Variovorax paradoxus EPS: one gene and its partner. The protein of the gene in region 1 interacts with the protein of each later gene in a pairwise test. Links are inferred from orthologs where the notes say so. Each region holds a gene or a part of one and is shown on either strand. Other genes may lie near its edges.

What was found. Proteins that work in one complex are often made in the same cells at the same time.
Region 2: the proteins of odhB (region 1) and VARPA_RS00605 interact in binary tests that used the Escherichia coli proteins (3 or more experiments, as listed by UniProt). The link is inferred for Variovorax paradoxus EPS from one-to-one orthologs.

What each region holds. Positions count from the first base shown.
Region 1 is NC_014931.1:4,006,138-4,009,851, reverse strand. What follows is about bases 321-3,296. They hold odhB (2-oxoglutarate dehydrogenase complex dihydrolipoyllysine-residue succinyltransferase), read left to right. Parts: upstream 321-1,163; coding sequence 1,164-2,429; downstream 2,430-3,296. Other genes in these bases: lpdA (dihydrolipoyl dehydrogenase), read left to right, coding at 2,584-3,296; VARPA_RS18560 (2-oxoglutarate dehydrogenase E1 component), read left to right, coding at 321-1,109. In the rest of the region: more of VARPA_RS18560, read left to right, coding at 1-320; more of lpdA, read left to right, coding at 3,297-3,714. UniProt on the Escherichia coli protein: E2 component of the 2-oxoglutarate dehydrogenase (OGDH) complex which catalyzes the second step in the conversion of 2-oxoglutarate to succinyl-CoA and CO(2).
Region 2 is NC_014931.1:124,221-127,849, reverse strand. The notes cover bases 314-3,204. They hold VARPA_RS00605 (YbaY family lipoprotein), read right to left. Parts: upstream 2,037-3,204; coding sequence 1,590-2,036; downstream 314-1,589. Other genes in these bases: VARPA_RS00600 (acetoacetate--CoA ligase), read right to left, coding at 2,045-3,204; VARPA_RS00610 (adenylate/guanylate cyclase domain-containing protein), read left to right, coding at 314-1,582. In the rest of the region: more of VARPA_RS00610, read left to right, coding at 1-313; more of VARPA_RS00600, read right to left, coding at 3,205-3,629.

The DNA of each region.
Region 1 (3,714 bases):
AGGTGCTGGACGACCGCGCCGCCATGGGCCGCGGCGACGTCAACGTCGACTGGGGCATGGGCGAGCACATGGCCTTCGCCTCGTTGGTGGCCAGCGGCTACCCGGTGCGCCTGTCGGGCGAAGACTCGGGCCGCGGCACGTTCACGCACCGCCACGCCGTGCTGCACGACCAGAACCGCGAGAAGTTCGACGAAGGCACCTACACGCCGCTGCAGAACGTGGCCGAGAACCAGGCACCGTTCGTCGTGATCGACTCGATCCTGTCCGAAGAAGCCGTGCTCGCGTTCGAATACGGTTACGCCTCGAACGACCCGAACACGCTCGTCATCTGGGAAGCCCAGTTCGGCGACTTCGTGAACGGCGCGCAAGTGGTGATCGACCAGTTCATCGCTTCGGGCGAAGTGAAGTGGGGCCGCGTCAACGGCCTCACGATGATGCTGCCGCACGGCTACGAAGGCCAGGGCCCCGAGCACAGCTCGGCACGCCTGGAGCGCTTCATGCAGCTGAGCGCCGACACCAACATGCAGGTGGTTCAGCCCACCACCGCCAGCCAGATCTTCCACGTGCTGCGCCGCCAGATGGTGCGCAACCTGCGGAAGCCCCTGATCATCATGACGCCCAAGTCGCTCCTGCGGAACAAGGACGCGACCTCGCCGCTGTCCGAGTTCACCAAGGGCAGCTTCCAGACCGTCATTCCCGACAGCAAGGGTCTGAAGGCAGAGAAGGTCAAGCGCCTGATCGCCTGCTCGGGCAAGGTCTACTACGACCTGGCCAAGAAGCGCGAGGAGCAGGGCAACGACGACGTGGCGATCATCCGCGTCGAGCAGCTCTACCCGTTCCCGCACAAGGCCTTTGCCGCCGAGATCAAGAAGTACCCGAACCTCACGGACGTGGTGTGGTGCCAGGACGAACCGCAGAACCAGGGCGCCTGGTTCTTCGTGCAGCACTACATCCACGAAAACATGCAGGAAGGCCAAAAGCTCGGCTACTCCGGCCGTGCCGCTTCGGCATCGCCGGCGGTCGGGTATTCGCACCTGCACCAGGAACAGCAGAAGGCGCTCGTCGATGGCGCATTTGGCAAGCTCAAGGGCTTCGTGCTGACCAAGTAATACAAGCCTCTTTTCACACGAACACCCTCAAGAAAAATACGGAGCAACCTCCAAATGTCTATCGTAGAAGTCAAAGTCCCCCAGCTTTCCGAATCCGTGGCCGAAGCCACCATGCTCACCTGGAAGAAGAAGGCCGGCGAAGCCGTCGCCGTCGATGAAATCCTGATCGAGATCGAGACCGACAAGGTCGTGCTGGAAGTGCCCGCCCCCTCGGCCGGCGTGCTGGCCGAAATCGTGCAGCCCGATGGCGCCACCGTGGTGGCGGATCAGCTGATCGCCAAGATCGACACCGAAGGCAAGGCCAGCGCCGCTGCCCCGGCTGCAGCACCTGCTGCCGCTGCTCCGGCTGCTGCCGCGCCTGCTCCGGCAGCCGCTGCCGCCGCCACCGGCGGTTCGAAGTCGGACGTTGCCATGCCCGCCGCCGCCAAGCTGCTGGCCGACAACAACCTCAAGACCGGCGACGTTGTCGGCACCGGCAAGGACGGCCGCGTGACCAAGGGCGACGTGCTCGGTGCAGTGGCTTCGGGCGCCAAGCCTGCCGCTGCCGCCATCCCCGCACCGGCTGCCAAGCCCGCACTGCCGCAGGTCGCCTCGCCGGTCGGTTCGTCCGACCTCGGAGAGCGTCCGGAACAGCGCGTGCCGATGAGCCGCCTGCGCGCCCGCATCGCCGAGCGCCTGATCCAGTCGCAGTCGACCAACGCGATCCTGACCACCTTCAACGAAGTGAACATGGCGCCCGTCATGGAACTGCGCAAGCGCTTCCAGGACAGCTTCATCAAGGAACACGGCGTGAAGCTCGGCTTCATGTCCTTCTTCGTGAAGGCCGCGGTGCACGCACTGAAGAAGTACCCGGTGATCAACGCCTCGGTCGACGGCAACGACATCCTGTACCACGGCTACTTCGACATCGGCATCGCCGTCGGTTCGCCGCGCGGCCTGGTCGTGCCGATCCTGCGCAACGCCGACCAGATGAGCTTTGCCGACATCGAGAAGAAGATCGCCGAGTACGGCAAGAAGGCGCAAGACGGCAAGCTGGGCATCGAAGAGATGACCGGCGGCACGTTCTCCATCTCGAACGGCGGCACCTTCGGCTCGATGCTCTCGACGCCGATCATCAACCCGCCTCAGTCGGCCATCCTCGGCGTGCACGCCACCAAGGACCGCGCTGTGGTGGAGAACGGCCAGATCGTCATCCGTCCGATGAACTACCTGGCCATGAGCTATGACCACCGCATCATCGACGGCCGCGAAGCCGTGCTGGGCCTGGTCGCGATGAAGGAAGCGCTGGAAGATCCGTCGCGCCTGCTGTTCGATATCTGACCGGCATCTGACTCACCCCCAGGCTGCGCGCACTTCGTGTCGCTTCGCCAACCCCCTACCGGGGGCAACACCTGCGGCCCGGCAAAGCCGGTTCCGCGGGTTCCGCGAAGGATGCCAATCCAGTGACGCGTCCGCCAACTGAAACGGAAACCCTATGAGCAAACAATTCGACGTCATCGTCATCGGCGGCGGCCCCGGCGGCTACATCGCCGCGATCCGTGCGGCGCAACTCGGCTTCAACGTGGCCTGCATCGACGAGTGGAAGAACGCCAAGGGCGGTCCCGCGCTCGGCGGCACCTGCACGAACGTGGGCTGCATTCCCTCGAAGGCGCTGCTGCAATCGTCGGAGCACTTCGAGCACGCCGGCCACGGCTTCGCGGACCATGGCATCAAGGTGTCGGGCCTGGAACTCGATATCGGCAAGATGCTGGCCCGCAAGGACCAGGTCGTGAAGCAGAACAACGACGGCATCACCTACCTGTTCAAGAAGAACAAGATCACGTCGTTCCACGGCCGTGGCTCGTTCGTGAAGGCTGCCGAAGGCGGCTACGAAATCAAGGTGGCGGGCGCCGCCGAGGAAACCATCGTCGGCAAGCACATCATCGTGGCCACGGGCTCCAACGCCCGCGCGCTGCCGGGTGCGGCCTTCGACGAAGAGAACATCCTGTCGAACGATGGCGCGCTGCGCATCGGCGCAGTGCCCAAGAAGCTCGCGTTGATCGGCTCGGGCGTGATCGGCCTCGAAATGGGCTCGGTCTGGCGTCGCCTCGGCTCCGAAGTGACAGTGCTCGAAGCGCTGCCCACGTTCCTTGGTGCAGTGGACGAACAGATCGCCAAGGAAGCCAAGAAGGCCTTCGACAAGCAGGGCCTGAAGATCGAGTTGGGCGTGAAGGTCGGCGAGATCAAGTCGGGCAAGAAGGGCGTCTCGATCGCCTGGACCAACGCCAAGGGCGAAGCCCAGGTGCTGGACGTCGACAAGCTGATCGTGTCGATCGGCCGCGTGCCCAACACCATCGGCCTGGCCGCTGACGCCGTGGGCCTGGCGCTCGACGAGCGCGGTGCCATCACCGTGGACGGCGACTGCAAGACCAACCTGCCCAACGTGTGGGCGATCGGCGACGTGGTGCGCGGCCCGATGCTCGCGCACAAGGCCGAGGAAGAGGGCGTTGCCGTGGCCGAGCGCATTGCCGGCCAGCACGGGCACGTCAACTTCAACACGATTCCGTGGGTGATCTACACGCACCCCGAGATCGCATGGGTCGGCCAGACCGAGCAGCAGCTCAAG
Region 2 (3,629 bases), 3.9 Mb from region 1 along the record:
GCAATCGCCCGAGCTCGACAGCGTGTACGTGGCCAACGAAAACGGCCAGATGCTGATGGCGCTGCGCTACCCGGTGCCGGCGATCCGGCACATCGCGCGCGGCGCGGAATTCACCACCGAAACCTGGCAGTACAAGCGGCCGCTCGGGGCGGAACTCGATGCGCAGCAGCGCTTTGCCACGCAGCGCATCGAATCCTTTCGCAGCAGCTACGACCCGACGCGGCGCAGCTGGTTCCAGCAGGCCAACAAGATGCAGGGGCCGATATGGACGCAGCCCTACGTGTTCGCCGCGGCGCAGGAACTGGGCGTGACCTACGCGCTGCCGAGCGAGCGGCGCTACACCGAGGGCAGCCCCAAGGCGCTGGTGGTGGCGGGCGACGTGTCGCTCGGGCGGCTGTCGGAGTTCGTGCGGCTCTTCAGCAGCAACGGCTATGGCCACAGCGCCCTGCTGAGCGCCGACCACAAGGTGCTGGCGCGCAGCGACTTGCCGGGCGTGCTGCACCAGCTGGATGCGCCCACGGGCGTGCTCGGCACGCTGCACGCGCAGATGCACCTGCACATGGCGACCGACGGCACCCCCGACGGCAACGGCGACTCGACCTTCCCGTTCGACTTCGAAGGCAAGCGCTACCTGGTGCAGACCTCGCTGATCCCATCCACCGGCTGGGAGTTGGTGAGCTGGGTGCCCGAGGACATGGTGCTGGGCGACCTGCGCCGCGCGGTGCTCTGGGGGCTGCTGTTGGCGCTGGTGTTCCTGGCGCTGGCGCTGTTCATGTCGCTCAAGCTCTCCAAGCTGGTGACCTCGCCGGTGGAAAACCTCTCGCGCATCGCGCGCCGCATCGGCCTGCTGGAGCTGGACAACCTGCCGCGCGAACCCAGCCGCGTGCTGGAGATACAGCATCTGGATCAGGCGCTGGACGACTCGGCGCGCAGCCTCAAGGCCTTCAGCAAGTTCGTGCCGGTGAACGTGATCAACCAGCTCGTCGCCGAGGGGCATGCGCTCGCGCCCAGCGGTTCGGCGCGGCGAGTGACGGTGATGTTCACCGACGTGGAGGGCTTCACCTCGATTTCGGAGTCGCTCCCCATCGACGTGCTGGTGGGCATGCTGACCGAGTACTTCAACCTCGCCACCGGTGTGTTCGCGCGCTACGGCGGCGTGGTCGACAAGTTCATCGGCGACGGGATCATGGTGCTGTGGGGCGCGCCTGCCGACATGAAGGATGCGGAGTACCGCGCCTGCCTCGCCGCACTGCAGTTGCATGCGCAGATGGGCGAGCTCAACAGCAAGTGGCGCGCGCGGGGCCTGCCCGAGTTCCGCACCCGCATCGGCATCCACACCGGCGTGGTGATCGCGGGGGTGCTGGGCTCGAACGACCGGCTGTCGTACACGGCATTCGGCGACGTCATCAACGTGGCGAGCCGCATCGAGGGCATCAACAAGCAACTGGGGACGCAGACGCTGATGTCCGAGGACACCTTCGCGGGACTGAAGGGGCGGCTCAGCACGCGCCGCATCGAGGAGCTGGTCGAGCTGCGCGGCCGGCAGACGCGCATGGTGCTCTACGAGCTGATGAAGCTTTGAGCGCCGCTCAGCGCGGCGACGGCGTTACGCGCACCAGCACGAGGTTGGCGGTGGTGCCGCTGCCCTGCGTGAGCACCGGGTACTGCGTGTCGTTGATGAACAGCAGTTGCTCGCCGCGCAGAATGCGCGCCGACACCGCGTAGCGCATGCGCGGATCGATGCGCGCGGCATCGACCTGCAACTCGTAGGCGAAGGGCACCTGCTTGCCGTTGGCCTTGATGCGCTGCTCGGCCAGCGTGACCGAAGGTGCGTCCATGCGCGACACATCGAGCAGCTGGACCACGACCTCGGCCGCGGGGTCGAGCGCGATGCGCTCGCGGTAGGCCACCGTGCCGCTCACACGCAGCGATGCGGCGCCAGCGGGCTTCGATGCGGGTGTGGAAGAAGCACAGGCGCTCAACATCGAAGCGCCGGCTGCGGCGGAAAGCATCAGGAGGCTGGTACGTCTTTTCATCCGGCTCATTATGCGGAGGCACGCTCCGCGGCAAAGGCCACGTACCAATCGAGGCTTCCGGGGTTGGCCATCGCCTCGCGGTTCACCACCTTCTCGATCGGCTGGCCCAGCAGCAGCTTCTTGATCGGCAGCTCCTGCTTCTTGCCCGAGAGCGTGCGCGGGATCTCGGCGACCTGGAAGATGTCGTTGGGCACGAAGCGCGGCGAGAGCGAGGTCTTGATCGCGTTGTTGAGGCGGGTGCGCATCGCCTCGTCGAGCGCCACGCCCGGTCGCAGCACCACGAAGAGCGGCATGTAGCTGTCGCGGCCGAGGTATTCGAGATCGACCACCATCGAGTCGAGCACTTCGGGCAGGCCCTCGACCGCGCTGTAGATCTCGCTCGTGCCCATGCGCAGGCCCTGGCGGTTGATGGTGGCATCGCTGCGGCCGTAGATGACGCAGCCGCCGTCTTCGCCGATCTTGATCCAGTCGCCGTGGCGCCACACGCCGGGGTAGGTGTCGAAGTAGCTCGACACGTAGCGCGCGTTGCCCTCGTCGCCCCAGAAGTAGAGCGGCATCGACGGAATGGCTTTCGTGCAGACCAGCTCGCCGACTTCGCCGATGACCGGTTGGCCCTGCTCGTTCCACGCTTCGACCGCATGGCCGAGTTCGCGGCACTGCATCTGGCCCGGCACCTCGGGCAGCTCGCGGTTGCCGCCGACGAAGGCGCCGCAGAAGTCGGTGCCGCCGGAGATGTTGCACCACCACACATCCTTGGAGCCCGCATCGAGGATCTGCTGCGAGCCCCAGCGCTGCACTTCCTCGGGCAGCGGCGAGCCGGTGCTGCCGAGCGCGCGCACGCGCGAGAGATCGCCGCATTCCTTCGCGACGATGCCGGCCTTCATGCAGTTGGTGAAGTAGGCCGCGCCCGCGCCGAAGAAGCTGACCTTGTGGCGTGCGACGAAGCGCCACAGCACGCCCCAGTCGGGCTTCTCCTTGCTGCCCGCGGGGTTGCCGTCGTAGATGCAGATGGTCGCGCCGAAGGCCATGCCCGAGAGCTGCGAGTTCCACATCACCCAGCCGGTGGAGCTGTACCAGTGGTAGCGCTCGCCGAAGTTGTTGGCGCCGTAGCTCGCGCCCACGTCGTTGTGCAGGCCGCAGGCATGCATGGTGAGCAGAATGCCGCCCTGCCCGTGCACGATGGGCTTGGGGAGACCCGTGGTGCCGCTCGAATAGACGATCCAGATCGGGTGGTCGAAGGGCAGCCACTCGGGCTCGAAGGCGCCGACCTCGCCGTCGTTGCGCGCGGTGGCCTCGGTCCAGTCGACGTCGTGTGCAACGGGGCTCGCGGCGAAAGACGTCTTCACGAGCAGCAGCTTCTTCACGCTCGGCAATTGAGCGCGCAGCTCCTGCAGCACGGCGCTGCGGTCGAGCGGCTTGCCGCCGTAGTGAACGCCGTCGACAGCGATCAACACCTTGGGCTCGATCTGGCGGAAGCGATCGGCCACGGCGGCGGTGCCCATGTCGGGCGCGCATACGCTCCAGATCGCGCCGATGCTGGAGCATGCGAGAAACGCGACCATGGTCTCGGGCACGTTGGGCATGTAGGCCGCG